Regions from separate parts of the Aequorivita sp. KMM 9714 genome, predicted to be linked through region 1. Evidence: riboswitches for the same ligand, from Rfam matches in the RefSeq annotation. Region 1 holds a riboswitch; each other region holds the start of a gene.
The links. Region 1 has a riboswitch for S-adenosylmethionine ahead of G3A46_RS02715 (hypothetical protein). Riboswitches for the same ligand answer to the same signal wherever they lie in the genome.
Positions count from the first base shown of each region.

Region 1 (10,730 bases):
GCAGGTTTACGACCAATACTTTGTTGCAGACGGATGTTTACGTACATATTATATTGACCCAGAAGGGAAGGAACACACGGTTCAATTTGCAATAGAAGATTGGTGGATTAGCGATTACACAGCATTTTTTAGCAGCAGCAAAGCAGTAATGAATATTGAATGTATTCAGGATGCTACACTTTTTAAAATATCGAAGAAAGACATGGAATTGCTTTATTTAAAGATTCCAAAGCTAGAATCTTTCTTTCGCAAAAAAATGGAACGCGCCTTTGCCTCTTTTCAAAAAAGAATAATTTCTAATCTCGCTCAATCTGCCTCCGAGCGTTATTTAAATTTTGTAAACTCCTATCCCAATATAGAGCAAAACGTAAAAAACTACCATATTGCTTCCTATCTAGGAATTACCACCCAAAGCCTTAGCCGAATTCGCAAAGAACTAGTAAAAGGTTGATTTATTACCATAGGTCAATTTTTTTGACAATTCTACCCGCTACCTTTGCTGTTATAAATAAGTGAATAGAGTTTAAAGGCTATGAAATTATTCATTAAACAGAATTTAATTCTTTTTACGGTGATAATCGCCGCGTTAACTTGTTCTTGTGGAAACTCACAAAAAGACGAGATAACAAATGAAGAATTAAAGCCATTAACACAAGAAAAGATGAAAAAGGTATTATTTGTATTGACAAGTCACTCTGATTTAGGAGATACAGGAGAGAAAACGGGATTTTGGGTAGAAGAATTTGCTGCTCCTTATTATTTACTTAAAGATAAAGGTGTTGAAATTACAATAGCATCTCCTAAAGGAGGTCAACCACCGATAGACCCAAAAAGCGAATCTCCCGAATCACAAACACCAGCTACGGTTAGGTTTTATAAAGATAAAGAAACGCAAACCATACTTGGCAACACAGTAAAACTAGAAACAGTAGATCAAGCAAACTTCGACGCTGTTTTCTATCCTGGTGGACACGGACCGTTATGGGATTTAGCTGAAGACAAAAATTCTATTGCACTTATAGAGTCATTTTATAATAACGACAAAACAATTGCAGCTGTATGTCACGCTCCTGCAGTATTCAAGAATACTAAAAAAGCAGATGGCACACCTTTGGTTAAAGGAAAAAAGGTTACAGGTTTTACCAATAGCGAAGAAGATGCTGTACAATTAACCAATGTTGTTCCATTTTTAGTTGAAGACATGTTGAAAGAAAATGGAGGAGAATATTCTAAAGGTGAAGATTGGGCTGTTTATGCAGTTGAAGATGGACTATTAATTACAGGTCAAAACCCAGCATCTTCAGAATTAGTTGCTGAGAAATTATTAGAAAAATTAAATAAGTAAAAGTTAAGAAAACCATAGATATATGAAATTAATTGAAGATTTGAAGTGGCGTTATGCTACTAAAAAAATGAATGGAGAAACCATTCCACAAGAAAAACTTGATTATATATTAGAAGCAGCGCGATTAGCTCCTTCGTCTTCTGGACTTCAACCTTATAAAATATTTGTAATCACTAATAAAGAGTTATTACTTAAATTAAAGCCAGCAGCTTGGGATCAAAGTCAGATTTTGGATGCTTCACACGTTTTAGTTTTTGCCTCTTGGGATGGGTATACTTTAGACAGAATAGAATCTGTTTTCAATTACACAATGAATGAGCGTGGATTACCACTTGAAACTATGGACGCATACAAAAACAACCTTTGGAGTATGTACGAACCACTAAGCCAGGAGTGGCATGCGCATCACGCTGCTAAGCAAGCTTATATTTCATTTGGTTTGGCTATTGCAGCTGCAGCAGAGCAAAAAATTGACGCTACACCAATGGAAGGATTTACTCCTGAAACTGTAGATGAGCTTCTAGACTTAAAGAAACAAGGACTAAAGAGTACACTTATTTTAACGCTAGGTTACCGCGATGAATCGGAAGACTGGTTGGTAAATATGAAAAAAGTACGTACTCCAAAAGAAGAATTTATAACTGAGATAAGTTAGAGTTTGATTAATTGTTAGTTTGTAAACCCCGATATTCAACACAAAATTGAATTTTCGGGGTTTTTTTGTTTTAATATTTTCTGCTTGATCAATTGAGGCTTAAATAACACATAAGCTTTTCTAATATTGCCATAGGTTTAATTACCAATATCAATCTTGAAGGTTCAACTTTAAAAGAGTAATTTTGTTTTTTTAAATTTAAATCACAAATGAAAGGAGTTCTCCTAGTAAATCTCGGTTCACCTGATAGCACCGACCCGAAAGACTTAAAAAAATATCTTGACGAATTTTTGATGGATCCACGGGTTATTGACGTTCCCTTTTGGCTTCGCTCTTTTATAGTAAGAGGAATTATATTAAACACTCGACCTAAGAAATCAGCCGAAGCTTACAAAAAGATTTGGTGGGATGAGGGGTCTCCTTTAATTGTAATTTCAGAACGACTTCAAGAAAAAATTCAAAAAAAAACTACAATTCCTGTTGCTTTGGCAATGCGTTATGGAAGCATGACCTTAAAAAAAGGGCTACAAGAATTGGTTGACCAAGGCGTGGATGAAGTTTTAACGATTCCATTATACCCACAATTTGCAATGGCTACAACCGAAACCATTGATGTAAAAGTGGAAGAACTGAAGAAGGAGTTTTTTCCGCAACTTGAAATAACATCACTTCCGGCTTTTTACAATAAGCCAGAATATATTGAAGTGCTTTCAAAGAGTATTGCCGAAAGTTTGGAAGGTGTAGATTATGAGCATTTGCTGTTTAGTTATCACGGTGTTCCTGAACGACATATTTACAAAAGAGATATAACTAAAAGTCATTGTAAAATAGACGGCAGCTGTTGTGTAACAGATTCTCCAGCCCATGAATACTGCTATCGTCATCAATGTTTTAAAACAACCGAATTAGTTGCCGAAAAACTAAACTTAAAACCTGGAACATATTCTAATGCCTTTCAATCGCGTTTAGGTTTTGATCCTTGGCTAAAGCCACCTACAGACAGAACAATTGAAAGATTTGGATTGGAAGGAGCTAAAAAAATTGCAGTTGTAACCCCTGCTTTTGTAAGTGATTGCTTAGAAACACTGGAAGAAATCGCTATGGAAGGTGAAGAAATTTTTCACGAAGCTGGCGGAAAAGAATTCACAACTATACCTTGTCTAAACGATCGCGACGATTGGGTTGATGTTTTAACAGGCTGGATTGACCAATGGCGAATTGCAGATGTAAAAACGGCAATTGCCTAATTGAACCATATCTCTTTATATAAAGAGAATGCAATTTTCAGGGTAATAAATTTTCAGAAACTATATGAAACCTAATCAGTCTGATACTCTTGGCACCGATGCTATTGGTAGCTTATTGGTAAAACAAGCTTTACCCGCTTCAATCGGAATTTTAGTGATGTCACTCAATGTAGTGGTAGACACTATTTTTGTTGGGAATTGGATTGGTTCTATTGCCATTGCAGCAATAAATGTAGTTCTACCTGTATCATTTTTTATTGCCGCTTTGGGTATGGCAATTGGTATTGGAGGATCTTCTATTATATCTAGAGCATTAGGTTCTAACAACAGAGCGAGAGCTCTTAAAACTTTTGGAAATCAAATCACCCTAACACTATTGCTTACTGTAGCAATGGTGATTTTTGGATTGATTTTTATTAACGATTTAATTCCAGCTTTCGGAGGTAAAGGCGACATATTTGAGCCTGCAAAAATTTATTATCGCATAGTATTATACGGAGTGCCCCTTCTCGCCCTTAGTATGATGGGAAACAATGTAATCCGCGCTGAAGGGAAACCAAAATTCGCAATGATTGCGATGATTATTCCTTCCATAGGAAACCTCCTTTTAGACTATATTTTCATTTACATCTTCGATATGGGGATGGCAGGTGCCGCTTGGGCGACCACTATTTCATACTCCTTATCTTTCTTTTACATACTTTATTACTTCTTAAGCGATAAAGCTGAACTAAAAATAAACTGGTCACATTTTGGACTTGACCTTTCCATTTTAAAGGAAATATCGGCTTTAGGGTTTGTAACCTTAGCAAGACAAGCAGTAGTTAGTGTAACCTACCTGTTAATGAATAATATTCTCTTTAATTTTGGTGGTGAAGCTTCAGTTGCAGCTTATGGAATTATTGGGAGAATGTTGATGTTTGCACTCTTCCCAGTTCTAGGAGTTACCCAAGGATTTCTACCCATCGCAGGTTATAATTATGGCGCAAATAAATTCAAGCGCGTAAGAGAAAGCATTAACAAAGCCATATTATACGCAGGAGGATTAGGGATTTTAATTTTCATATTAATAATGTCGTTTCCTGAAACTATAACTTCGGTATTTACTAATGACCCCGACATTCTTTCAGAAACCCCGCATTATATGCGCTGGGTGTTTGCTGCTACTCCTATTATTGCAATTCAACTTATAGGTTCGGCTTACTTTCAAGCAATTGGAAAAGCAGTTCCCGCTTTGCTGCTAACATTAACAAGACAAGGTTTTTTCTTTATCCCTTTAATATTTATTCTTCCGTATTACTTCGGTGAATTAGGGGTTTGGATTTCTTTTCCAGTGGCAGATATACTGTCTACTATCGTTACTGGATATTTTTTAAATAGAGAAATTCGAAAAACCCTAAAAGAATAAATATTAAAAGGTTACTTTTAAACTGTTTTTCTATACTATTTCAATGGAACAATACTACCTATACATAAAATCACTTCACCTTATTTTTATAGTTACTTGGTTTGCTGGACTTTTTTATATAGTTCGCTTGTTTGTCTATCAAATTGAAGCTTCACAAAAACCTTCTCCTGAAAAAGAAATTTTAGGAAAACAACTCAACATAATGGCCTCTCGATTATGGAATATCATTACTTGGCCAAGTATGATTCTAGCAGTTTTCTTTGGAATATGGCTTATTAGTATGCGAATGTTTTGGCTTACTGATGCTTGGATGCAAGTAAAATTAGCGTTTGTAGTCGCGCTTATTATTTATCACTTTAAGTGTCATCAAATCTTTAAACAACTTCAAAAAGGGGTAATTAAACACACTTCAAATTCAATGCGACTCTTTAATGAAGTGCCGACCGTCATTCTGTTTGCTGTTGTATTCTTAGTAATCTTAAAAAGTGCTGTAAACTGGATTTACGGGACTGTAGGAATCATCGCTTTTGCTATGTTATTGATGATGGGATATAAAATGTATAAAAGAATTAGAGAAGAAAAGAACAATTAAGAATTATGAAATTTAAATTCTGATTTAAAGCGGATTAATTATTGCTATCTTTCTTCTTCAAAATGATATAAGTGTACTTTTATAAAAAATCGCTACGTACTAGAATCTTTCTCTCCATGATTTTCTTAGTCATTGGAGCCTCAGTACTTATTGTTATTGTTACCGTTAATCAGTACAAAACAGAAGCTGAAGATTATCATCGTGATCGATTGTTGCGTAAAGAATCGGCTATTCGTGCTAATATTAAATACGTATTAGACAATACTACTTATCCAGAAGAAACAAACCAAATTCCTCTAATTTTTAAGGATAAGATTTACGAAATAAAAGATATCCACGGACTCGAAATTTTCCTTTACGACCTCGATGGGAATCTTTTAAAATCTTCAAGACCCTCTTTTTTCAGAGATACAGTCTCACAAAAAATCCCAGACTTAGTTTTGGATAGGCTTCAAAATTCATCAAATAAAAACTATATAAAAGCATTTGAAGAAGGAGGCCAAAAATACCAATCGTCTTACACTTATATTACAGACAGTTATTTTAAGCCCTTAGCGATACTTAACCTACCGTATATAGAAGACGACGACCTAATCAACAAAGAGCTTATAGATTACCTCTACAGACTTGGAATTGCCTATTTACTAATGTTATTAGTGGCGATTGCAATGGCATATTTTCTTTCAAAATATATTACTCGATCTTTAAAGGAAATAAGTGAAAAGTTATCAGAAACCCGTTTTGATACTCGGAACAAGAAAATACACCTTAGCGACACTCCTTCCGAAATCTCTACACTTATCAATGCGTATAATAGGATGATTGACGAGTTGGAAAAAAGTGCCGCACAGCTCGCAGCTAGCGAACGTGAAACTGCTTGGCGTGAAATGGCAAAGCAAGTAGCACACGAAATTAAAAATCCGCTTACCCCTATGCGACTTACAGTTCAAAGTTTTGAACGAAAATTTGATCGTAACGACCCAGATATTGAACAAAAAATTGCTGAGTACACCAACACCATGCTTCAGCAAATAGACACTTTGAGCTCCATTTCTTCGGCTTTTTCAACCTATGCAAAGATGCCAGCGCAGCAAGATGAAACTTTAAACGTAGTTAAAATCACAAAATTAGCCTTAGAGATTTTTACTGAAGATTATATATATTTCTTTTCAGAAGAAGAAGAAGTTCGCGTACTATTCGACAGAACCCAGCTAGTTAGGGTGGTTACCAATTTGGTTAAAAACAGTATTCAATCTATTGAGCAGAAAAACCCTGAAGAACCACGAATTGACGTGGAAGTAATAGCTAAAGAAGCTTTCGTACATATACGCGTTACAGACAATGGAATTGGCGTACCAGACGAAAACAAAGAAAGAATTTTTGAACCGCAATTTACCACTAAATCTAGCGGGATGGGACTTGGCTTAGGTATGGTGAAAAATATAGTTGAGAGATACGGCGGAACAATATCGCTAACTTCGACTTCAGACAAGACCACTTTTGAAGTTTCATTCCCAACAATGCAATAGGTTTTTAGTAGCTTTGTGGTAACAACTTTTATAAACGTAAGTTCTAGCTGTCGCCGAAATAAAATTCCATACAGACTGGCATCCGAAACTAATAGAATCGAGATCTTAAACTGAAAAAAGTTAGTGTAAAAAAGAAAAAAGATTATCTAAAAAAATATAAAATGAGCTATCAAAACATACTTTCAGAAACTGATAATGGGATTACTACCATCACAATTAATCGTCCATCAAAGTTAAACGCGTTAAACCGTGAAACTATACAAGAACTTCACACTGCTTTTAAAGAAGCAGATGAATCTTCAGAGACGAAAGTGATTATTGTTACTGGTAGTGGTGAGAAAGCTTTCGTAGCAGGTGCAGATATTAGTGAGTTTGCAGATTTTTCGGTAGCAGAAGGGGGAAACCTTGCCGCTAAGGGACAAGAATTACTTTTCGACTTTGTTGCAAACCTAACTACTCCTGTAATAGCAGCTGTTAATGGTTTTGCTCTTGGTGGCGGACTAGAATTAGCTATGGCAGCTCACTTCCGTATAGCTTCAGACAATGCTAAAATGGGATTACCAGAAGTTTCACTAGGTGTAATTCCTGGATATGGAGGTACGCAACGCCTTCCTCAACTAGTTGGTAAAGGTCGTGCTATGGAAATGATTATGACAGCGGGAATGATTGATGCTAACCAAGCCTTGCAGTACGGATTAGTAAATCAAGTAACTACTCCTGAGGCGTTAATTGAAACTACTGAAAAGATTGCTGGGAAAATTATGAAAAACTCCTCTGTTGCAATCAAATCGGCTATAAAAGCGATAAACGCTAATTACGAAGACGGCGTTAACGGATTTAATGTTGAAATTGAAGAATTCGGAAACTGCTTTGGTACCGAAGACTTTAAAGAAGGAACACAGGCATTTCTTAATAAGAGAAAAGCAAATTTTCCAGGTAAATAATACCAAGTAAGATATTTAGTTTAAAGCCTAGCATTACTGCTGGGCTTTATGTTTTTTACAAGGACTTACCACATGTTTAATTGAAAAACCCCACACTTTTCTTAGGAAAAATAATTTAATTTTCTTATATTTATAACTCTCATTAAGAATCACACTAAGTGATAGCAACCTGCCAAAACAGGCGAAGGTGCTAAAGAAATGAGCCTACTTCTAGGAAAAAAATGTTTTCAGCCCATTTATTACAATTTTAAATATTAAGTGTTTTTAGACTCCTAAAAACGCAACGAATAACGAGTTCAAAACTGACAAGTTCTGACCGAAAATTAGATTAAAAGTTTGCGAAATATAAACAACGCAAAATTTTGACCTGTGAGATTATTTATAGAAATGAATAATTATTAACCTAAATATATTTTATATGACTAACATTACATTCAATGAATTGCTTAACGAGCACAAACACCTTTTAAAGGAATCTACTTACGTAAAAGTATTTGATTTTTATATAAGTGGAAATACAGATCCTGAAAAGCTTCAAGGTTTATTATTTCACGAAGAGACCGATTGGATTTACGATTCAAGTTGGGACAAATCGGATAGAGCCAATGGAAAAAACCCAATGAGACAAGAATACACCGATAAAATGAATAAAAAAAGAACCTCATTAGGTGTTAGTCCACTTACTGAAAATGGATATAACCCAGATGAAACATCTAAGAATTTCTGTATTGCGATTATAAAAAACTCGCCAAAGTACAGAGATCTTTAGCATTATAAGTGAATTTTCGAGTTTCAGGATTTTCGTGAAAAGCTATCCGTAAATCAAGGTTTGAAGTATAGCCAATGTAAAACCTTGATAGGCTATCTGAATGCAAGATGTAAACACAATATTCCATAACAGTATAAAACAAAAAACCCAGACGGTTGTCTGGGTTTGTTTGCTCCTCTTCTTGGGCTCGAACCAAGGACCCTCTGATTAACAGTCAGATGCTCTAACCAACTGAGCTAAAGAGGAATTTATGTCTTGCCTTTGCCAGCTTTTGCTTGCTAATACAATCTCTTAGATTGCGTAGGCGGGTGCAAATATAAGCCTTTTTTACATTCATCAAAATAAAAAAATAAAAAAATTTAAAAATTTTAACTTTTTTATCTTTCTGCTTAAACTTGCAGGTTTCTATTATTCAAATAACCAGCGATATATGTCATTTCCATTGGCGAAAAGAACCAAAGCAATTAATATGAAAAATCCAACCATTTGAGCATACTCCATAAACTTATCATTAGGTTTTCTGCCTGAAATCATTTCATATAATAAAAACATTACGTGACCTCCATCCAAAGCAGGAATAGGTAGAATGTTCATAAACGCTAATATAATAGATATAAGCGCGGTTGTTTCCCAAAACCTCACCCAATCCCAAGCTTCTGGGAAAAGGTTACCAATGGCTCCAAAACCTCCAACCTTAGTAGCTCCTTTCTTAGTGAATACATATTTAAATTGCGATGCATAATCCTTCAGCGTATTGTAACCATAACCAAAACCGCCAACAATACTTTCACCTAGAGTATATTCCACCTTAGTCTGACCCACTTGTGAAATAACTTCTTTTCTAGAAACATTTATTCCTATTAAACCTTCCTCATTTGGCTTAACTCTTAGGGTATCTTGACTATTGTTTCTTTCTACAACAATAATATTTTCATCGTTAGTAGATAGCAACTTTTGAAACTCATCATAATATTTAATATTGGTTCCATTAACAGCAATAATTTTATCGTTCTTTAAGAACCCTGCTTTGCCTGCAGGATAATCTGCTAATACAGTGTCTATAATTGTTGATGTTCTTGGAAGAAACGGAAAGTGCGTGTCATTCTGAAACATTTTTGTTCCAGCGTCATCAGGTACTGAAATTGTTTCAATAGTTCCATCTGCATGTTTTACCTCAACCGAGGAAACGTCGCGTAAAAACATATACTTGTTAATTTTCATAACATCTTCAAATGGCTCGCCATTTACTTTTAAGATATGATCTCCATTTCGGAAACCGTATTCTTCAAATTGCTCTGTAACTGCAAAACCTTGAGGAATATCTTCGTTGGTAGTAATACTACTTCCGTTGAAATACAGAAGACTCATATAAATAACAAAACCAACAATAATATTAACTGTAACCCCACCAAGCATAATAATTAGTCGCTGCCAAGTTGGTTTACTTCGGAACTCCCATGGTTGTGGCGGTTGTGCCATTTGTTCCTTATCCATACTCTCATCAATCATTCCGGATATTTTCACATAACCTCCTAATGGCAACCAACCGATTCCATAAACGGTTTCGCCTATTTTCTTTTTGAAAAGTGAAAATTTCACATCAAAGAAAAGATAGAATTTTTCAACTCTGGTTTTAAAAAGTTTTGCGGGAATAAAATGCCCTAACTCGTGAAGGACAATTAACAATGAAAGACTTAAAAGTAATTGTATAGCTTTAACAGCAAATGGACTCATAGTTTCTTGAATAGATATTTATATAAAATAGTCGCGATTTTCAATAGGACACTTAGTCAAAAATCGAACCAATACTTCAATTTTGTAAAGCAAATTGTATATGGCTCTACTGAAAAATCGCACAAAAGTAATCTTTTAGAACTTGCAAAAAAAATAAGCGGTTGTGTTACTTCTTATTAATTAATGAAATATAACTGTATAACTTCAATCGTTTTTGAAAGAAACAAACTACTCTTTCACTATAGTTTTATTGATAACTCCTTCGGATGTTTCTATCTGAAAAAATAAAATTCCACTTGATAAGTCTGAAACATTGATACTTTCTGAAAAAGCTTCAGCATAAAGCAATTGGCCTAAGGCATTAAATATTCTAACTTGAGAAACATTTAATGATTCAGATTTGCTCAATTTGATATCGCTTGATGAGGGATTTGGATACAATACAATTTGATTTTCTAAAGTGAATTCATTAACCCCTAAAATTACTTGATCATTTCTTGAGATAAT
Region 1 covers NZ_JAAGRO010000001.1:602,176-612,905, reverse strand. The annotation lists gene G3A46_RS02755 (Crp/Fnr family transcriptional regulator) at 1-451, shown strand, start outside; gene G3A46_RS02750 (type 1 glutamine amidotransferase domain-containing protein) at 533-1,345, shown strand; gene G3A46_RS02745 (NAD(P)H-dependent oxidoreductase) at 1,368-2,000, shown strand; gene hemH (ferrochelatase) at 2,210-3,247, shown strand; gene G3A46_RS02735 (MATE family efflux transporter) at 3,312-4,655, shown strand; gene G3A46_RS02730 (CopD family protein) at 4,699-5,247, shown strand; gene G3A46_RS02725 (ATP-binding protein) at 5,364-6,776, shown strand; gene G3A46_RS02720 (enoyl-CoA hydratase-related protein) at 6,938-7,720, shown strand; SAM-I-IV-variant riboswitch at 7,855-7,951, shown strand; gene G3A46_RS02715 (hypothetical protein) at 8,139-8,489, shown strand; gene G3A46_RS02710 (GIY-YIG nuclease family protein) at 8,455-8,616, opposite strand; tRNA gene G3A46_RS02705 (tRNA-Asn) at 8,662-8,735, opposite strand; gene rseP (RIP metalloprotease RseP) at 8,898-10,223, opposite strand; gene G3A46_RS02695 (M1 family aminopeptidase) at 10,452-10,730, opposite strand, start outside.

Region 2 (10,730 bases), on a different contig from region 1:
TAGCTTTCCAATCGGTAGCAATAGGAATTAACTTCTGAAATAATGCAGGTTTTAAAACTGCCATTTGCCATAAAATACTTCCTCCTAATGAACCCCCGATTCCAGCAAATACTGATGAAATTTTAAGTTGTTCTAATCCGTTTATAAACCAATTAGCAACATCGTAGGTTGTGATGTCTTCATAATTTTTAATGAGAAAACCATCGTATCCATTCCCTGGAATATTGAATGAAAGAATGGTGTATTTATTAGTATTTATACATTTTTCAGGACCAATTAAAGCTTTCCACCAACCGTTTTCACCACATACATTGCTGTTTCCAGTTAGCGCGTGAGTTACCAAAACAATTGGAGCTGAGCCTAATTCCTTCCCAAAAACCTGATAGGTTAAGGGAAGGTTTTTTAAGCACAAACCACTTTGTGTAGTGTATTCTTTTATTTTTAGCTGTGTGAGTTGAGACATTATCTTAGCTATAAGAAGATTATTTAAACCAATTGCTCTTTAAAAACTTCCTGAAACGCTTGTTCTAAATCAGCTTTTAGATCTTCTATATTTTCCAATCCCACGGAAAGTCTAATTAAATCTTGAGACACGCCAGATGAGGCTTGATCTACTTCATTTAATTGTTGGTGAGTGGTACTTGCAGGATGTATAATTAAAGATTTTGTATCGCCAATATTTGCTAAAAGTGAAAAAACTTTTACGCTATCAACTACTTTTTTAGCACTTTCATATCCGCCTTTTACACCAAAAGTTACAAGTCCGCTTTGCCCTACTGGAAGATACTTTTGAGCTAAATTATAATACTTGTTATCTTCCAAACCTGGGTAATTTACCCAAGCTACTTCCTTTCTATTTTGTAACCATTTAGCAAAATTCAGTGCATTTTCACTGTGCTTTTTTATTCTGATTTCTAAGGTTTCTAACCCTTGTAAAATTTGAAAAGCACTAAACGGACTCAACGCTGCACCAAAATCGCGAAGACCTTCTAGTCTAACTTTAGCAATAAAAGCAGCTTCTTTTAAAACATCAGCGTAAATCAATCCGTGGTATCCTGCAGATGGCTCAGTAAATTCTGGAAATTTACCATTGGTCCAATCAAAGTTACCAGCGTCGATTATAACCCCTCCAAGAGTTGTCCCGTTTCCGTTTATGTATTTCGTAAGTGAATGGATTACAATGTTTGCTCCGTATTCAATCGGTCGCAATAAGGCTGGGGAAGCAACGGTATTATCAACAATCAGCGGGATTTTATGCTCTCTAGCTTCAGCAGCAATAACTTCGATATCTAATACATCCAACTTTGGATTTCCTACAGATTCGATAAATATTACTCTCGTATTTTCCTTAACGGCATTTCCAAAATTCTCAGGATTTGATGCATCTACAAAAGTTGTTGTAATTCCTAACCGCGGTAAGGTTACATTCAGCAAATTAAAGGTTCCACCATACAAACTACTGGAAGCCACTATATGATCGCCAGCACGAAGCAGCGTCAACAATGCTGTAGAAACAGCAGCTGCACCAGAAGCTGTTGTAACTGCACCAATACCGCCTTCCAAAGCTGCTAATCGTTTTTCCAAGACATCGCAAGTTGGGTTGTTTAGACGAGAATAAATATATCCTGTCTCAGAGAGATTAAAAAGATTTGCCGCATGGTCTGTATCTCTAAAAACGTAGCTGGTAGTTTGGTAAATTGGGACTGCTCTAGTTCCACCGTTTGCAATTACATCATGTCCTGCGTGCAACAAGTTTGTTGCGAAATTGTGTTTTGCACTCATTTTTCTAATTTTTTGAGTTAATAAATAGATTAAACCAATCCCGAAATAAATTCGGGACAATAGAAAAATGTTAAAAAGAATAAATGAAAAGCAGCTTCAGAAAAGAAACTGACTTGTCGTTATCTATCTTCAATCCTAATAATTCGGGATCGTTGTAGAATGTAGCACCTTCATTCCGGAGAAAGGGTTGCTAAGGCGTCATAGGGTCTATTCCCTCGGCCTTTCTTGATAACATTTCAATAAAAGTTTGAACTTTGTGTGTGCAAATATAGGGGCGGAAAAAATTAATAACCTAATTTTTTGTCAAAAATTTTTAAAACAAATCTTCAGTTCATTTTAATTCTATACTTTTGCAGCAGATAATTTAAGAGGAAAGATTTGACTGATTGCAACCTCCCTAAAAAATGCTAAAGGCAGTGAGAACTTCCCAAGGTCGCGACCCGTCAAATCTTCTTTTTAAATAAAAATGACTTAAGACTATAAAATATAGGACTTTAGGCTATTCACATAATTATTAGTCGTACGCCATCAGGCAAGTCTTAAAATATTTTATTCCAGGTCGTTTTTAATATTTTTTTAAAAATTCAAATATAGATTATGGCTTATTTATTTACATCAGAAAGTGTTTCTGAAGGACATCCAGACAAAGTTGCAGATCAAATTAGTGATGCGCTTTTAGATAATTTTTTAGCTTTCGACCCCGAAAGTAAAGTTGCTTGTGAAACCTTAGTTACCACCGGACAGGTTGTTCTTGCTGGTGAAGTAAAAAGCAATACTTACCTAGATGTACAAACTATTGCTCGTGATGTAATTAATAAGATTGGTTACACAAAAGGCGCTTATAAATTCAGTGGAGATTCTTGTGGGGTTATTTCTTTAATTCACGAACAATCCCAAGATATTAACCAAGGTGTAGATCGCGAAAATAAAGAGGAACAAGGTGCAGGAGACCAAGGAATGATGTTTGGCTATGCTACTAAAGAAACAGAAAATTATATGCCATTGGCATTAGATATCTCACACAAAATAATGTATGAATTGGCAGCGCTTAGGAGAGAAGAGGACGAAATAAAATATTTGCGTCCCGATTCAAAAAGCCAGGTTACAATTGAATATAGCGATGACAATATTCCTCAAAAAATTGTTACAATTGTTGTTTCTACACAGCACGACGACTTTGATGAGGACGACAAGGTTATGCTCAAAAAAATTGAAAATGACGTAAAGAAAATTCTTATTCCTCGCGTTAAAAAGCAATTCCCTGAGCACGTTCAAAAATTATTTAATGATGATATTACTTATCATATTAATCCAACTGGAAAATTTGTTATTGGTGGACCACACGGAGATACAGGCTTAACAGGAAGAAAAATAATCGTTGATACCTACGGTGGAAAAGGTGCTCACGGTGGTGGTGCTTTCAGCGGAAAAGACCCGAGTAAAGTTGATAGAAGTGCAGCCTATGCGGCTAGACATATTGCTAAAAACCTTGTTGCTGCAGGTGTAGCTGATGAGATTTTGGTACAGGTAAGTTATGCTATTGGTGTAGTAGAACCTACTTCAATTTTAGTAAACACTTACAACTCTAAAAACGTAGATCTTACTGATGGTGAGATTGCTGAAAAAGTTGCAAAGATTTTCGACATGCGTCCAGCTGCAATTGAAAAAAGATTAAAACTTAGAGAACCTATTTATTCTGAAACGGCTGCTTATGGACATATGGGAAGAACTCCACAGAAAATCACTAAAACTTTCGAAAGCCCATACAATGGGAAAGTAGAAAAAGAAGTTGAGCTTTTCACTTGGGAGAATTTGGAGTATGTTGATGAAGTGAAGGAAGCTTTTGGAATTTAAATTACAATGTCAGGACAAACGGATCTAACACCCGTCAGGTCGGAATCATACACAATTCGTAGTTCTCGACTGCGCTTGAACTGACAAAAATTATAAATCCCAAATTCTAAAGGTTCATCTTTTGGAATTTGGGATTTTTTATTTGGTGCATTTAATGTTTACATTCCTCCTTTTCTCTCTGGAGTTCTTGGCGTAGGCCACTTTTGTTGCTCGCCAGTTCTTTTATTAATTGGAAGATTTATTTGCTCTCTAGAGGTAAACTCTGGATCTTCCGAAGCTTTATAAGCCATGATTGCAGCTAGAATAGCATTGTGTTGCACATCGTCAAAAACAATTTTATCATAGGTATCTAAGTTGGTGTGCCAAGTATAGTTCCAATAACTCCAGCTTAAAGAGCTCAAATTAAAAGCAGGTGCACCCGCAGCTACAAAACTAGCATTGTCTGAACCTCCACTTGACGGCCATCCTGGAAAAGTTGTTTCAATATGTTTGCTAATAGTATCTGGCACTGCAGCTAACCAACGAGAAATATAATCGTAAGAGTGTAAGAATCCTGCCCCGTTAATTTTAACAGCTCTTCCTGTACCATTATCTTGGTTAAAAGCTGCTTGCATATTTTTTACGATTTCTGGATTGTCGGCAACAAAGGCAGAAGATCCGTTTAGTCCTTGCTCTTCACTTCCCCAATGCCCAGCTAGAATTGTACGTTTAGGATTTGGGTACACTTTTTTCAAAATACGCATTGCTTCCATCATCACAAGAGTTCCTGTACCGTTGTCTGTAGCACCTGTTCCTCCGTCCCATGAATCAAAATGAGCAGAAAGAATTACATATTCGTCTGGTTTTTCAGTTCCTTTAATTTCAGCAATAGTGTTGAAAGCAGGAGCTACACCTAAGTCTTTAGATTGTGCTATTATATTTATTCTAGGTTTATCACCATGCTCAACCATTCTATATAACATAGTGTAATCCTCCAATTGAATATCTACAGTTGGTATTTTCTTAGTACGCGCTCCAAAAATTTTATTAGCACCAAAACCTTTAGACCAATAGCTATCAATAATTCCAGCTGCACCTGCATCTTCTAATGCAGAAATAATACTTCTTCGGTTGTAACCTGTTCTACTAATATTTTCATTCCAAGCCTTAGTTTGAGCTTCTCTTTCATTTTTCATTTTTTCAAAAGACTCTGGAGTTGCCCATTCTTCCCAGTTATAATCAGGTCTTCCTGTGGTCTGTTTCATAGCAATCATCACAAACTTACCTTTTACATTAGGAAGCCATTTTTGAAATGATATAGAATCTTTTACTTCTGGAAGAATAATACATTCAGCAGTAACACCTTTTTTTGATGTTCCAGGATTCCAAGCTAGTTGAGTTCCGTTTAAAGATTGTACTCTAGGGTGAACCATATCTATATGAGTAATACCTCGCTCCCAAGCTTTCCATTCACCATACTGTTGATTCTCAGCAGAAATACCCCAAGATTTATATTTTGCAACCGCCCAATCGTGTGCTTTTTGCATTTGTGGGGTTCCCACCAATCGCGGACCAATGTCGTCCATTAATTCGTGACCAAGAGTTTCTAGTTGTGAATTTTCGTAAGCCTCCTTTAAAATGTTATCAATTACAGGATCTTTTTCTTGTGCAGAAATTGTAAAGGTTGCCGACATCAAAAAGGCAAGGGTCAATAGTTTTTTCATAATGAGGGGTTTGTGTTCAGTGTCAAATTTTAAATGTAAATGCTAAAACTACAATTTATTTCAGATTAAGAAAAGTTTTGAAGCGAAACCGCAGAAACACTACAGTCTATCTAAGAATAGCAAGTGTTAAAATCGAAATTAAACAAGTCAATCCTAATTAGAATTGAATATGTGGAAGCCTTTTTTGAAGGGTTGCAACTTTATTATTTAGCTTTTCCAAAAATTGAAGATGCTCCTCACTTTCAGCGTTGAAAGGTTTGTGAAGTAGTCCACTTTGTATCGCTGCTATTTCCTTTTGCAAGGATTGTGTTTCTGAAGAAATCCAAACTTTTGAAAACTTCTGCCAAATAATTTCAATGGCGGTTTTATTAGGATGAAGCATATCTTCAGCGTAAAACCTGTAGTCACGGAGTTCGTCCATCATAATTTCAAAAGATGGAAAGTAGAAGCTTCTCGACTCCATTCGAGATGACAAGGATTGGTGAATTGCCGAAATTAAATGTGCTTTACTAATCGTATTTTCAACAAAACCATCTTTAATATGCCTTACCGGAGATACAGTAAACAACGCAATGGCTTTAGGATTTACTTCCGAGATCTTATTTAGTATATTTTGAATACTTCCTGTAGTCTCTTCAACTGAAAGAAGTTCTTTTTTAAAGTTTTTCTGTGGAAGTTTATGACAGTTAGCTACAATTTGGTGTGTAGCAACCGCATCTGAATCTGGGTTAATATTAGAGGACGAATCTCCCACATACTTATAAACCCAAGACGTACCTAAAGTAATAATAATATGAGTTGAATTTAAAACCGCACTTCTTAAGTTCTGAAGCGCTGCATTTAGACTCTTTAAATACTCATCTTTACTTAGTGAATTCAATTCTGAATGTGTTTCAAAACATTTCCAAATTCCATTGTGGTGAAAAATATCTTCTTCTGAAAAAAGATTGTTTTCAATGGCACGCATCACCAATTTCTCAAGTGAAACGACATTGAATATTATTCCAAATGGATTTTGAATATTTTGAAATTTAAAATAGTCGAACTTCGCTCCAATGTTTTCCGAAAAACAGCTTCCTAACAGAAGAATTTTTGAAGAATAATCTATCTGATTTTCTTCAGGCGTTAAGGGTATTTCGGTTTGAAGTTTCATGATATTTTAAAAACTTCTCCGCATACATTGCGTCTTTGCAGTATAAAATTTACCGCAGAGACGCAGAGCACACAAAGTGATTATATTACTTCAGAAAATCTTTAGCTTTTTCTAAAGCCTCATCAATTCCGGCTGGATTTTTACCTCCTGCGGTAGCAAAGAATGCTTGACCACCCCCGCCTCCTTGGATGAATTTTCCTAGTTCGCGAACAATCTTACCAGCATTCAAATCTTTTTCTGCAGCTAGTTCCTTTGAAATATAACATGCCAGCAAGGCTTTACCGTCATTTTCTGCACCGAATACTAAAAACAAATTTTCAGATTCTCCGCCCATTTCAAAAGCCAAATCTTTCATTCCCCCTGCATCCAAATCTATCTTTTTCGCAAGGAAGTTGATGCCGTTTACTTCTTTTATTTCGGATTTTAAATCGCCTTTTAAATTCTTAGCCTTGTCCTTTAACAACTGCTGAATCTGTTTTTGCAGATTGCTGTTTTCTTCTTGTAAGTTCTCTACCGCCTTCACCGGATCTTTAGCGTTGTTCAGCGCTTTTTGAAGTGATGCAAACGATTCACTTCTATCAATAAAATATTGTTTTGCAGCATCGCCAGTAATAGCTTCTATCCTTCTAATTCCAGATGCAACAGCCCCTTCTGAAGTAATAATAAAATGCCAAATATCGTTGGTGTTGCTAACGTGAGTACCTCCACAAAGCTCCATCGATTTTCCAAACTTAATTGCGCGAACAGCATCGCCGTATTTCTCTCCAAAAAGTGCAATTGCACCTTCGTCTATAGCTTGTTGGTAAGGAATATTTCTTCTTTCTTCTAAAGCAATTCCTTCGCGAATTCTAGCATTCACAAAGTCTTCTACTTGCTTTAACTCTTCATCTGTCACTTTTGCAAAATGTGAAAAGTCAAATCGCAAGTTTCGGCTGTGAACCATACTACCTTTTTGAGCGATATGGTCGCCTAATATATTTCTTAAGCCTTGGTGAAGTAAGTGTGTTGCCGTGTGATTTGAAGCAGTTCTAAAGCGTTGTTTCTCATCCACAACAGCCATAAATGGATCTTCTATGTTACGCGGAAGTGTTTTTGAGAAATGTATAATTAAATTGTTCTCCTTTTTCGTATCAACAATATAAGTTACACCACCATCTGCAGCTTCTAAATATCCTTTATCACCCACTTGACCTCCACCTTCAGGATAAAATGGTGTTAGGTTGAAAACAAGTTGATACATTTCACCATCTTTCTTGCTTTCTACTTTGCGATATTTCGTAATTCTAACTCGAGTTTTTAAAGTATCGTACCCTACAAACTCTTCAACTTCATCTTCTTCTAAGACAATCCAATCGCCAGTTTCAACTTTAGTTGCAGCACGAGAACGATCTTTTTGTTGTTGTAGCTCAGCATTAAATTCTTCTTCATTTAAAGAATATCCTCTTTCACGTAAAATCAGAGCGGTTAAATCTATCGGGAATCCGAAAGTATCATAAAGTTCGAAAGCCTTTTTACCAGAAATCTCCTTAGAATCTGCCGATTCAATTATATTTTCAAGTAAAACTAGTCCTTGGTCTAATGTTCTTAAAAACGATTGTTCTTCCTCGCGGATAACATTTGTCATTAAGTTCTTTTCAGAAACAAGTTCTGGGAAAGCTTCTCCCATTTGGTTTGTTAGTGTAGCCACCAACTTATAAATAAACGGTTCTTTTTTGTCTAGGAAGGTAAAACCATAACGGATTGCTCTTCTTAAAATTCTTCGTATTACATAACCAGCTCCAGTATTACTTGGCAACTGACCATCTGCAATAGAAAATGCAACTGCGCGAACGTGGTCTGCAATTACGCGAATTGCGATATCTTTTTTCTCGTCTTTTCCGTACTTAGTTTCAGTTATAGCTTCAATTTCACGAATTAGCGGAGTAAATACATCTGTGTCGTAATTACTAGTTTTATTTTGTAAAACCGTACATAAACGCTCGAAGCCCATTCCAGTATCAACGTGTTGAGCAGCTAATTTTTCAAGACTTCCGTTTGCTTTTCTATTGAATTGCATAAAAACCAAATTCCAAACCTCAACAACTTGTGGATGGTCTTGGTTTACTAAGTCTTTTCCTGAAATTTTTGCCTTTTCTTCGGCAGATCGAATATCTACGTGAATCTCACTACAAGGTCCGCAAGGTCCTTGATCTCCCATTTCCCAGAAGTTATCTTTTTTGTTTCCGTTTAGAATTCGATCTTCGGGAACAAATTGTTTCCAAAGATTATAAGCTTCAGTATCGCGCTCTAAGCCTTCGCTTTCATCACCTTCAAAAATCGTTACGTAAAGAATGTCTTTATCTATTTTATAAACTTCGGTTAAAAGTTCCCAGGCCCATTCGATTGCTTCTTTTTTAAAGTAATCTCCAAAACTCCAGTTCCCTAACATCTCGAACATAGTATGGTGGTAAGTATCCATCCCCACCTCTTCAAGATCGTTGTGTTTTCCACTTACGCGAAGACATTTTTGTGTATCGGAAATACGGTTACTCTTTGGCTTACCATTGCCTAAAAAATATTCTTTAAACGGGGCCATCCCACTATTAATGAACATTAACGTTGGATCGTTTTTCACAACCATTGGTGCCGATGGAACTACAAGGTGTTCTTTCGACTTGAAAAACTCTAAAAATTTGGAACGTATTTCCTTTGACTTCATGTTTTGTTTTTATTTAATTCTGAAGGTCTTGTCTCATCTTTGGCCTAAACTTTCTAATTATCTTAAGATTTCAGATAAGATGTTTCAATTTATTATAAAATTATGCTAAAATTATTGGTTAGGCGCACTAGCAAACAATTTCTATATTTGTAAAAACGTTACCTTTACTTCGCGCTGACAATCAACGCGCAAAAATAGCAATTTTTTAACGCATGTCTAAGGTTAAATATTATTACGATAGCGAAACACTTTCGTATAAAAAAATAGAGAAGAAAAAAGGGAGAAAAATAAAAATCTTCGCTTTAAGTATTCTAGGGATGTTCTTGAGTGGTTTTATACTTCTCATCATTTACCTAAACCTTCCCTCGGTTCAAACTCCTAAAGAGTTGTCCTTACAGCGCGAGCTTCATAATATGCAATTACAGTTCGAGCTTTTAAACAGAAAAATGGAGCAAGCACAAGCTGTTTTATCTGAAATTGAAGAAAGAGACAACAATTTGTACCGTATATATTTTGAAGCAAACCCTATCCCAGAGGAACAGCGTAAAGCAGGTTTTGGAGGGATAAACCGATATAAAGATTTAGAAGGTTTTGATAATTCTAAGCTAATTACAAATTCGTCGAGAAATCTTGATATATTAACAAAGCAAATTGTTATTCAATCTAGATCGTTAGATGAAATCGTAAAACTAGCAGAAGAAAAAGAAAAGTTATTAGAGGCAATTCCAGCAATTCAGCCGGTTAAAAACAAAGATTTGACTAGAATGGCTTCTGGATATGGCTATAGAACAGACCCATTTACAAAAGCACGTAAATTTCATTATGGAATGGATTTCACCGCACCAAGGGGAACTCCAATTTACGCAACAGGAAATGGAAGAATAGCACGCGCCGATAACACAGCAAGCGGGTACGGAAATCACATAGTAATAGACCACGGCTACGGATATGAAAGCCTTTATGCGCACTTATACAAATACAATGTGAAAGTTGGGCAAAAAGTGCAGCGTGGTGATATCATAGGATTTGTAGGAAGTACTGGTAGAAGTCAGGCGCCACACTGCCATTATGAAGTGTTTAAAGATGGCGAACGCATTAACCCAATAAATTTCTATTATGGAAGTTTAACGGCGGAAGAATTTGCCGACATCTTGAGAAAATCACAAGAAGAAAACCAATCTCTCGATTAATCTAACCCATTATATAACTTAAAAACATTATTAACTCTTAAATTAAATAATGCACATAGACCTCCCAGAAAAAATGTATTACGGCATTGGCGAAGTTGCCAAAGCTTTTGATGTGAACACATCATTAATACGGTTTTGGGAAAAGGAATTTGACGTTTTAAAACCGAAAAAAAACGCTAAAGGAAACAGAAAGTTCACACAAGAAGACATCAAGAATCTAGAGCTTATCTATCATTTGGTTAAAGAGCGTGGATTTACCTTGGAGGGTGCAAAAATTCATTTAAAAGAAAATAAAAAGAAAACACTAGATCAATTTGAAATTATTCGCAAATTGGAATCGGTAAAAGCAG
Region 2 covers NZ_JAAGRO010000003.1:198,710-209,439, reverse strand. The annotation lists gene G3A46_RS09725 (alpha/beta fold hydrolase) at 1-463, opposite strand, end outside; gene G3A46_RS09720 (O-acetylhomoserine aminocarboxypropyltransferase/cysteine synthase family protein) at 487-1,782, opposite strand; SAM riboswitch class I at 1,899-2,017, opposite strand; gene metK (methionine adenosyltransferase) at 2,380-3,636, shown strand; gene G3A46_RS09710 (M20/M25/M40 family metallo-hydrolase) at 3,795-5,339, opposite strand; gene G3A46_RS09705 (GSCFA domain-containing protein) at 5,497-6,492, opposite strand; gene alaS (alanine--tRNA ligase) at 6,578-9,190, opposite strand; gene G3A46_RS09695 (M23 family metallopeptidase) at 9,403-10,380, shown strand; gene G3A46_RS09690 (MerR family transcriptional regulator) at 10,430-10,730, shown strand, end outside.
Region 2: another riboswitch for S-adenosylmethionine. It lies ahead of G3A46_RS09720 (O-acetylhomoserine aminocarboxypropyltransferase/cysteine synthase family protein); the one in region 1 lies ahead of G3A46_RS02715 (hypothetical protein).

Region 3 (10,730 bases), on a different contig from region 1:
CTACCTTTATATATTAATGACGCAATTAAATCTAAAGCCTGCTTCTCTATTGAAGGCTTTGATGTTCACGCCGATTGTGAAAAAGCGACTTACGCTATGATAAATGTACCAGCCGTAAAAGAGGAAAAGTTTATGCTTTCTCCCGACAACTATTTAGCTAGTATGAAATATGAGCTTATTGAATTTGTAGAGTTTAACCGAACTGTTCACCGATATACCAATGAATGGAAAGATGTAGATAAACATTTTCAATATGATAAAGATTACGGACGACAACTTAAGCATTCCAAATTTTTCCAAAACGAACTTCCTTCTTCGCTATTTTCAAAGCAGGATAAGGTGGAAAAGGCAAAAGATATCTACTACTACATTCAAGATAATATGAATTGGAATGGGCGATATGGATATTCGGAAGAAGTGCGCGTTAAAGATGCTTTTAATGAGAAATCTGGAAACAGTCATGAGATTAATTTCGCTCTATACAATGCACTTGATGCAGCAGGTCTGAATGTAAACACAATGCTTATTTCTACACGAGATTACGCCCTCCCTACAAAGCAATACCCTGTAATTGCCGATTTTATTTATGCAATTGTAGTCTTAGAAATTCAAGGTAACAAGTACTTTCTAGACGCGACAGACAAATTCACACCCTTTGGCGTCTTACCCTTCCGCGCTCTTAGCACAGAAGGACGTTTAATGGACTTTAACAAAGGTAGTTATTGGGAAAAAATCATTCCTTTTAACAAAAACCTGCATTATGTAAATATGCAACTTACTGCAGACGAATCTGGATTATTCACCGGAAAAGCAAGTCAAGTTTCTACAGGTTATGTATCGGTTGTAGAGCGAAAAGAATACAACGATTACAGAAAAGATATAATCGACAGAAAGAAACAAAGTAGAAATGAAAGCTTGGAGATTTCAGATCTTAAAATTGAAAATGAAAAAGACTTAGACAAGCCGTATAAAGAGACCTTTAATTTAGCGCTTCACGAACAGCCAATAGCAGATAATCTTTTTCTATATCCGTTTTTAATGGAAACATATTTTGGTGAAAATCCTTTTGTGAAAAGAGAAAGAATTTACCCTATAGATTTTGGTTTTCCCGTAATGAACAATTACTTAATAGCTATAGATGTAAACGATCAGTATAAAATTGAAAAAGTTCCTGCCAATAAGATTTTAAAACTTCCCGAAAATGATGGGGAGTTTTCAGTGGTTTATGATGTTTCAGGAAGTAAAATAAATATCAGACTTAGCGTAAAGCTGAACAATCCTAGTTTTGCTCCAGAAGCATATAAATCACTACAAGAATTTTTTACTGAATTAATTAAAGTTCAAAACGAAGAGCCAATTCACTTAAAAAGAATTTAACTTTCAATAGTAATAAACCACTATTGATCCCGATTCTTTTCTTGTATTTTACGAATGATGGCAGTTGCGGTGCGTCTAGGAAGAAAACGTGGAAGCCTAGATAGAAATCTATTAATTCTACCTGGAACTGCGACAACCTTTCCTTTGAGCATTGCTTCATAACCATATTTAGCTACCTCTTTAGGACATCCAATATTGAATTTGATTTTATTATTCGATGCATCAGCACCATTTGAAACTACTTGCTGAAATGATGTTTTGGTTTGACCAGGGCATAAACAAGTAACAGTAACCCCTGAACCCTTTAGCTCATTGGCAATAGCTTCTGAAAAGGAAAGAATATACGCTTTTGAGGCATAATACAAAGACATTAAAGGCCCAGGCTGAAATGCTGCAAGAGAAGACATGTTTAATATTTTACCCTCACCTCTTTCAAGCATCCCTTTTAAAACCAATTTGGTTAAATGGGTTGTAGTCATCACGTGAAGGTTTAGCATATCCATTTCACGCTGCCAATCGGTATTGCTGAAAGTTCCAAATATTCCAAAACCTGCATTATTAATTAAGACGTCTATAGGTTTGCCTTGAGTAGCTTCAAAAATTTGCTCTGCAACATTACTCTTACTCAAATCCTTTACAATAAGTTGAATTTCTGAAGCGTATTGACTTGCGAGATTTTCTTTAGCTTGTTGCAGTTTGTCTGCATCAATATCTGCTAAAATTAAATCATACCCATCCTTTGCTAATAATAAAGCAAGTTCGTATCCCAAGCCAGAAGCAGCTCCTGTTACAATTCCTATTTTTTTATCTCGTTCAATAATCTATTTTTTTTGCAATTATGCAAATGAGTATCTACTCAACACCATTTACATAATCTTTTAGGTACTCAAATTTTGAAGTAAGTTTTCCGTCACTGGTTGTCATTTGCGAACGTTTCAAAACACCATCCTTATCGTTATTAAAAAACGCTGGTATTACGTGTTCAAAAAACATATCCCCAAAACCTTCACTTGCATTTTTAGGTAATTCGCAAGGTAAGTTATCTACAGCCATTACAGCTATAGATCCAGGAGCGCCTAATTTAGTTTCACTTTCGGTTATAGGGTCATATCCATAAAAAGGGTCTGCAATTGTAGAAGCTCGAATTGTACAGGCAACAGGACCATCGATGTCACACGAAACATCAGCGACAAAGTTGATTTTAAATTCAGGGTTTCTAGCATCTTCTCTAGTAAAAAGATATGGAGCATTATTTCCATAGAAGTGTCCAGAAATAAACATATCGCTCACTTTTGCATATTTCATAAAATCACTTTCATAACCTGAAGGATCTTTATAAAATTCTTTTTTATTAAACTCACCCCCATCTTTGCGTTTATTGTATTCAGAAACATCAATCAAACAATATACAGGCTCATCAAATTCTTTAGTAAGGTAATCTCCATCACTTACTTCACGAATTTTTAAATGGTCTAAAACTCTTTTTGCTCCTTTAGTTACTTTACCTGTTCCAGAAAGAACAATTTTTATATTCGGGATGGTAATTTTATCCAATTCTGCTTTTACAGCTTTTAAATCTGGTAGGTTTTCAACTTTAGGTAATGCAAATAAATTATCCCGTAAACCTAAGCCTCTAATACCATTATAAGCACCAACTAGTCCAGCGTAATAACCGAATCCAATTAATCGCTTATTAGATTTATTTACTATAGTTTCATGATCGAACATTTCTATATTTTTCTCCAACATAGCCTTTAGTAGCTTACGATTATAAGGCTGCTTTTTAATAGTATGACTGAAGTAGAAATATTTTTTATTAGGAATTAATGCCTCTACGGGAACTTCCTTTACACCCAGCATTACATCTGCCTCTGACACATCCTCTAGAACTTCAAATCCTGCATTGCGGTAGGCCTCATCAGGAAAAATACGAACATCTGAAGATTCCACGATAATTCGTGCATCGGGAAACTCTTTTATGACTTCTTGACATTTTTCTGGTGAAAAAACTACGCGACGGTCTGGCGGATTCTTACGTTCTTTTATAATAGCAAAGGTTATTGGCATTTTGGTATATTTTTTGAACAAATGAGTATTGGAATTTATAGGAACGCAAATGTAATAGATTTCTTGTATCTTTGCACGTTTGTAAGTAGCTAGATGATAGAGAAAAGGTAGCGTAAACGTTGTTTATTTCTGTTAATTCTCTGAAAACCACTGACAAATAAATGGGGCCGACTGGTTTTGACAGCGGGTCTAATTGTATTGTAAGCATGCCGAGCGCTGGGATATAGCTCGTAAATATCATATTTCACACTTTTTAAACGGCGAGAATAACTACGCCCTAGCTGCATAATCCGAATCATAGTAGGATGTGCCTCGGCCCACAAGGTGGGCAAGCAGGAAGTCACTCAACGGCCTTGGTTTACGGCGGTTGATTTAGTGGCTTCGTAAAAGTAAACCTAGCGATGCTAGTGCTTTGATGGCATCGTGAAGCTCAAGTAAAGATAAGGAGTGCGTTGGTAGTTTTCGACCGGCAATCTCACGAAAATCTAAATGAAAACTAAGCATGTAGAAAGCATTATGGTTGCACGTTTGGACGGGAGTTCGAATCTCCCCGGCTCCACTGATCAATTAGAAAGCCACGCCAATAGGCGTGGTTTTGTTGTTTTATGGAGAAATTGAGCTCGCTCAAAGTTTCGGAATAAAATAACAAAGCAAGGACGCAGTCCGTGGTTTTCTATTTGCAGGACTGGTGCCCATGGAGATCACATTTTTTTTGTAACCTCCCCGGCTCCACTGATCACTTAGAAAGCCACGCCAATAGGCGTGGTTTTGTTGTTTTATGGAGAAATTGAGCTCGCTCAAAATTTCGGAATAAAATAATAAAGCAAGGACGCCGTTCGTGGTTTTCTATTTGCAGGACTGGTGCCCATGGAGATCACATTTTTTATTGTAATCTTTTCGGTTACACAATAAAAAAACTATTAAAATAAAGGTTCTAATGTTTAAGGCAGATACTCTTCAACCAAAAGCTTTACTCCAGTTGTAGCTTTCTCCTGTAGTACTAATAAATTTATACCTTCTTGCACATCAGGCTTTATATCAATATAAACTGTTTGAGCATCTACAGGAACAGACAGTAACAATGATCCCGCTGGTTGCACTACCATTGAAGTACCTACAATTACAAACAAATCTGCCGTTTCAGCTATTGCAATGGCTTTCTCAATTTCAGCAACTTCTTCGCCAAACCATACTATATGTGGTCTTAATTGACCTCCATCGGCTGCCAAATCACCAAGTTGAATATCTTTAGTGTACGAGTAAATAAGGTTTTTATCTTTAATACTTCTACATTTTGTCAGTTCACCATGCAAATGCAAAACATTTGTAGAGCCAGCTCTCTCGTGTAGGTTGTCTACATTTTGTGTAATAACAGACACTTCATACCTATCTTCCAATTCAGCAATTAATTTGTGCGCTAAGTTTGGTTGAGCTATTTCAACCTCCCTTCTTCTTTCATTATAAAAATCCAATACAAGCTGTGGATTTTTGTTAAACCCATCTATAGACGCAACTTCTTCAAGCTTATGGTTAGACCAGAGTCCGTTATTGTCTCTAAATGTGGGAATGCCACTTTCTTTACTAATCCCTGCACCGGTAAAAAATACTATGTGATGTTTGTGCTTCATAAATTTGGTTTTCTATATGGTTATTACTTTTTGTCCATCTAATTTTATCTTCTTAGCAAACGAGAATGATTTACCATCGTAAATAGCACTATAATCTAAATCCCTTTTTAATAGCTCATCCTGAAGTAGCATTATATCGCTTTGCATTTCAATGCTGAAATGCGTTCGCCCAACGTACGTATTAAACAATTCGATAAGACCAAATTCGTCAAGTTCAATCAGTTTCTTCATATATTTTAATCTAGACTCTGGAATAGCCCCATGTTTCATTTTGATATTTCTTAATACAGATTGCTCTGCCTTCTGTACACCTATTTCTTTCCATACATTAAATTTAACGATTGGAAAATCAATCTCTCGAACCTCCTTCTCAACCTTTTCCTTATACCAGACGAAGTTCCCATCAGCATTAATTAAACTGCCTAACCAAGGAATATTTTTACAAGTAGGGTGAGGCTGATTAAGGTGAGGTGTATATGTATCTCCAGCACCATGTATTAACTCTTCATCAGCAAATACATAATCCCGTTTATTTACAAAACCCAAAGGGCGAAGCCGATTTTCAACAATTTGTATAAGGTTGTAAGGTGGAGAGACCATCTCAGCTACAATTAATAGTTTCCCATTAGTCTGTCCATTTAAATCAAACTTTGTCATAAAATCTTTCAATGTTCCAAACTTCTTATTGACCGACGCTACATTTATTATTAGACTTGAAAAGACGATGGGCATCTGGTCGTTATCTAGAAACTCTTGCCTGTTTTCCAATGTATTATTATTATTTCTCATAAATTCAAGTTTATTCCATCAAACTAATTTCATCACATTTAAATGCCCCATACTTTTTATAATACTGGCTTTCTCTATTCCACAATACAATATACTTAGCACGAGTTTGAATTCTAAAAGAACCTTTACTCGAAATCAAACTAAATCCTTTTCCAGAGAATTTAAATTCTTCATCAAAATACCAAATCTCATAGGGTGATACATTGGTGAAATCTAATAAAGCCACGACATTCTCAGCCGGTAAGCATAACAAATAAGGAAATCTATCTTGTGTAATGATTTCTGATACATCAATGAAATCTTTTTCTATAGAAGAAACAATCACACCAATTTGTTGTGAGGTTTTCGAATTGCTTAATTTAACTTTAGTGGAATTCATATTCTTAATTAATTATAAGTTGTGGAGATGTTAGTTGATGAATACTTTTTTATTGTAATACCCTTTTCATAGATTATATAATTGAAAAGTATTTATAAACTTCTTGTTTAGGGTAGGCGATTTGATTAGTATATCGCAATCTAAATTGCTTTAAAACATCTCGTATATTTTAAGTCTGCTATAAGTTGTTTAAACTTTCCTACATCCGTAAATGATAAACGTTCGAATTGTTCCTCCTTATTCCTTTGAAAAAGAAACCACCCATTTCTGGTATATCTTCAATTAAATCAAAAGCGAGACAGTCTTTAGGAAGATTTTCGAAGATTAAAGTGAACGAGAAAATTGTCCCAGGCTTAACAAAACACCAGTTAGGATATACTGCGATATTTTCACTAAATAGCATTTTAGACTTCCTTGCAGTCTGATGGCATTTTAAGTAAGTGTTATTCCAAATTCGCAATCTTTGAACATCACGATATGGACCTAAATCGATATGAATAATTACCTGAGATTCAGTATCAGTTTGGGTAGCTGATTGATCCTTTAATTCTTTAGCGATTTGAATTTTTGGGTCTTTTATTTCTAGGCTTAAATTTGGAATTTCAAAGCCTTCATTAATGCTTAAGGTAATGTCTTTTAATTCAATCAGGGGCTTTTTAAATCGCTTGATAATAGCTAAATCTAAAGCTATTATATGTAAAGCTTGTAAATGTACGCCCTCAATATTTGCTGTAAGCGCACTTTTGTAACTGTCTATGAGTTCTTCATCAGACAAGTTTTCAAAAACTTCTAAGAAGTTTGAGATATGCAGTTCTCTCTCTCTTCTGCTTGATAAAAGATGTTCCATAATAGATTTAATTAAAAAATTAAACCATTACAAAAAAACAAATGAAATGTGTAGGATAACATATTTTTCCTGGACCGGCTCATCGTTTTAGCACCTTCGCCTGTTTAGGCAGGTTGCTGTTTCAATTAAGAAACTCGTAATGATACTGCATAAATACAATTTATTTTTAAATAATACAAGAATAAATTATGATTTTCGCAATAGACAGTGAAACTTTTTTTTAATAAATCCTTGAGGTTCAGCCGTTGTAACCAATTAAAACAAACCCAGCAAATGGAAAACCGGTGTAACAATAAAACAAATTCAACGACTTATAATGTATGATGGATATAAACAAGGCTTCTGAATTACTAAAATCGCTACTATCTCAAACGGACAAAAAATCTGAAAAAAAAGTTTATCACTGTTTTATTCATACCTTATCATCATTGAAAAATAGAGATTTAACTGAAACCCAATCTCAGTTAATAGAAGACAAACTCTCTTCATTGAATCTAAATACAGTCACGGAAAACAGAAAAAAATTCTACAAACAAAAACTATCTGAGTTTATAGCATTTCTAAAAAATGAATTCTCATTCACAACAGCGAAATACTACACTGAAATCTGGATGGTTTATGGGATGATATTTGGAACAGGAATTGGTATTTCTATAGGCACAGCAATTGGCGCTGGTCTAGGAACAAGCATTGGATTGTCTATTGGAGCTGGAGTTGGAATGGTACTTGGAATGATAATAGGCGCAAGAAAAGATGCTGAAGCTAAAAGGCAAGGAAAAGTAATTTAATAGTGTCTCTTGCAAATCCTATTGAGTATCTAAGAAAGTAACACAAACAACTCCAAATAGAGTTAAGAAGTGATTAGCAAAACGTATTCAATAGATATTCCTTTCATCAACTTATTCCTAAGCCAATAACCGATTTCTCTAATAATCACCGAGTCGATATATTAGAAATAAACAAAATTTTTATGACGGCAGATTTTCCTGAATAAGAAATTGATCTAAAAAATTACTGCTTAGAAGCTTTTCTACTTCCTTCATACATTTCATAACGCACAAGTTTAGACTCTAATTTCCCGTTGAACAACTTAATTTTTCTCGAAGGACGAAGTCCAACAAATTTAAGTGCTTCCATATTTGAAGTGATCATCCAAGCCTGAGTTCCAGGATAGCCACGCTTTAATGTATTCCCGATAGAGCTATAAAACTCCTGAACGTCATTTACAGATATTCTTTCGTCATAAGGCGGATTGAAAACCATATACAACGACTTTTCTCCTTGCTTTTCACTTTCAAAAAAATCTTGTTGTCTTACCTCAATAAAATCTTGAAGATTTGCACTTTTTATATTCTCCTTAGATTTATGAACAGCAACAGGATCAGAATCGAAACCATAAATTTTATGAGGGAAATCACGAACTTTTTTAAGAGCTGCTTCTTCTATTTTCTCATATAAATCTACATCAAAGTCTGGCCAAGTTTCAAAACCAAATTCCTCACGATTTAGATTTGGTGGAATATTACATGCTATCATTGCTGCTTCAGTCAACATAGTTCCACTCCCACACATAGGATCTAAAAAGTCACACTGCCCTTGCCAACCAGATAGCATTAAAATACCTGCAGCTAAAACTTCATTTATTGGGGCTAGAGTACTTTCTACTTTATAACCACGTTTGTGTAATGATTCCCCAGAACTATCTAATGAAATAGTACAGATATTACGATCTATATGTACATTTATTCGTAAGGTAGGGTGGTCTAAATCTACATCTGGCCTAACACCTTCTCTATCTCGAAAACGATCTACAATAGCATCTTTAGTCTTTAAAGCGATATACTGAGAATGTGTAAATACATCTGAAAAAACAGTAGCATTCACTGCTAACGAACCTTTTACGTCCATATAGTTTTCCCATGGCATCTCATAAACTTTTTTATATAAATCTTCTTCTGTGAAAATATTAAAGGCTGTAATTGGCTTCAGAATTTTAATCGCAGTACGGCAGCATAAGTTTGCTTTATACATAAAGCCAGTGTCTCCTTCAAAGGAAACATTTCGGGTCCCTAATTCAATAGAAGACGCTCCTAATTGACGAAGTTCCTGAGCCAGTAGCTCTTCCATCCCGAAAAGGGTCTTAGCTACCATTTTAAAATTCTTTACCATAATATATAATCAGTTTTACTGCAAAAATACAGTATTTTAGCAGTGCGAAACGATAACTATGCAAAAAGAAAAAAACAATTGGTACGCTTCCTGGTTTAACACGCCATATTACCATATTCTCTATAAAGATAGAGACCACAGAGAAGCGGCGTTGTTTATGAACACGCTTACTAATTATTTAAAATTAAAAAAGAACGACAGTATTCTAGATCTTGCCTGTGGGAAAGGCAGACATTCAAAATATTTATATCGACAAGGATTTAATGTAACAGGAGTAGATCTTTCTGAAGAAAGTATTGCTTATGCTAAACAATACGAAAAACCCAGACTCCATTTTGAAGTCCACGATATGTGTTTACCATATCCAAAAAAGTTTGACGCTGTATTTAATCTTTATACAAGTTTTGGTTATTTTGAAAAAGAAGAAGATAACTTAAGAACAATTAAAGCAATAAAATCTGAATTAAAACCAAATGGATATGGAGTTATAGACTTTTTAAACGTCGATTTAGCTATAAAAAAATTAGTTCCTTCAGAAAAAAAAGAAGTTGGTGGAATCTTATTTGATATTGAAAAATATGTTGAAGATGGTTATATCATAAAAAACATCCGATTTAACGATGAAGGAAATGACTATTATTTTACTGAAAGAGTAAAAGCATTAAGGTTAGAAGACTTTCAAGAGTACTTTGAGAAGGCTGGAGTAACGTTAAAAGCAGTTTTTGGAGATTACAAACTCAATAAATTTGATGAAAACACCTCAGAAAGATTAATCCTGATTTTTAACTAATGAATTATATTTTACTTTTTTTAGCCGTAGTAATAGGTTACATAGTCGCACTTTTCTTAAAGAAAAAGGAAATGCGCAATATGGAAGTTTTTCTAGCTTTTAGCGGTGGATTTCTTTTATCTATAACAGTTTTTGAATTGTTACCACACGTATTTGAAGACCATTCCAAAAGTATTGGAGTATATATAATGCTCGGAATACTCTTGCAAATATTTCTAGAATTCTTCTCTAAAGGAGCAGAACACGGACACATTCATCTACATTCAGAAAACAAACATTTTCCTTGGATACTTTTTATAAGCTTAAGCATACATGCCTTTATGGAAGGTTTTCCTATTTCGGAAGAAAACAATTTACTAACGGCTATTATTATTCATAAGGTGCCTGTAGCCATCATTCTATCTTTCTTTTTTATAACCGCAGGCTATAAAAGAACGACTACATTGTTATTCCTGTTCTTTTTCGCCTTAATGACGCCTCTAGGGAACTATCTCTCGACTCATTACGACTTCTTCCATCAATACGAAACACCAATTACAGCGATTGTAATAGGGATCTTTTTACACGTTTCAACAACCATACTTTTTGAAAGCTCTAAAAACCATAAGTTCAATCTCTCTAAAATGACAGCAGTTATCCTAGCTGTGATCATTGCTTATTTTATATAAGAAGAAAACATTAACA
Region 3 covers NZ_JAAGRO010000007.1:63,131-73,860, forward strand. The annotation lists gene G3A46_RS13150 (hypothetical protein) at 1-1,377, shown strand, start outside; gene G3A46_RS13155 (SDR family oxidoreductase) at 1,398-2,198, opposite strand; gene G3A46_RS13160 (NAD(P)-dependent oxidoreductase) at 2,230-3,438, opposite strand; RNA gene ssrA (transfer-messenger RNA) at 3,608-4,006, shown strand; gene G3A46_RS13170 (Sir2 family NAD-dependent protein deacetylase) at 4,386-5,072, opposite strand; gene G3A46_RS13175 (hypothetical protein) at 5,085-5,804, opposite strand; gene G3A46_RS13180 (hypothetical protein) at 5,872-6,240, opposite strand; gene G3A46_RS13185 (hypothetical protein) at 6,440-7,087, opposite strand; SAM-I-IV-variant riboswitch at 7,140-7,235, opposite strand; gene G3A46_RS13190 (glycine zipper family protein) at 7,408-7,875, shown strand; gene G3A46_RS13195 (THUMP domain-containing protein) at 8,099-9,256, opposite strand; gene G3A46_RS13200 (class I SAM-dependent methyltransferase) at 9,315-10,046, shown strand; gene G3A46_RS13205 (ZIP family metal transporter) at 10,046-10,714, shown strand.
Region 3: another riboswitch for S-adenosylmethionine. It lies ahead of G3A46_RS13185 (hypothetical protein); the one in region 1 lies ahead of G3A46_RS02715 (hypothetical protein).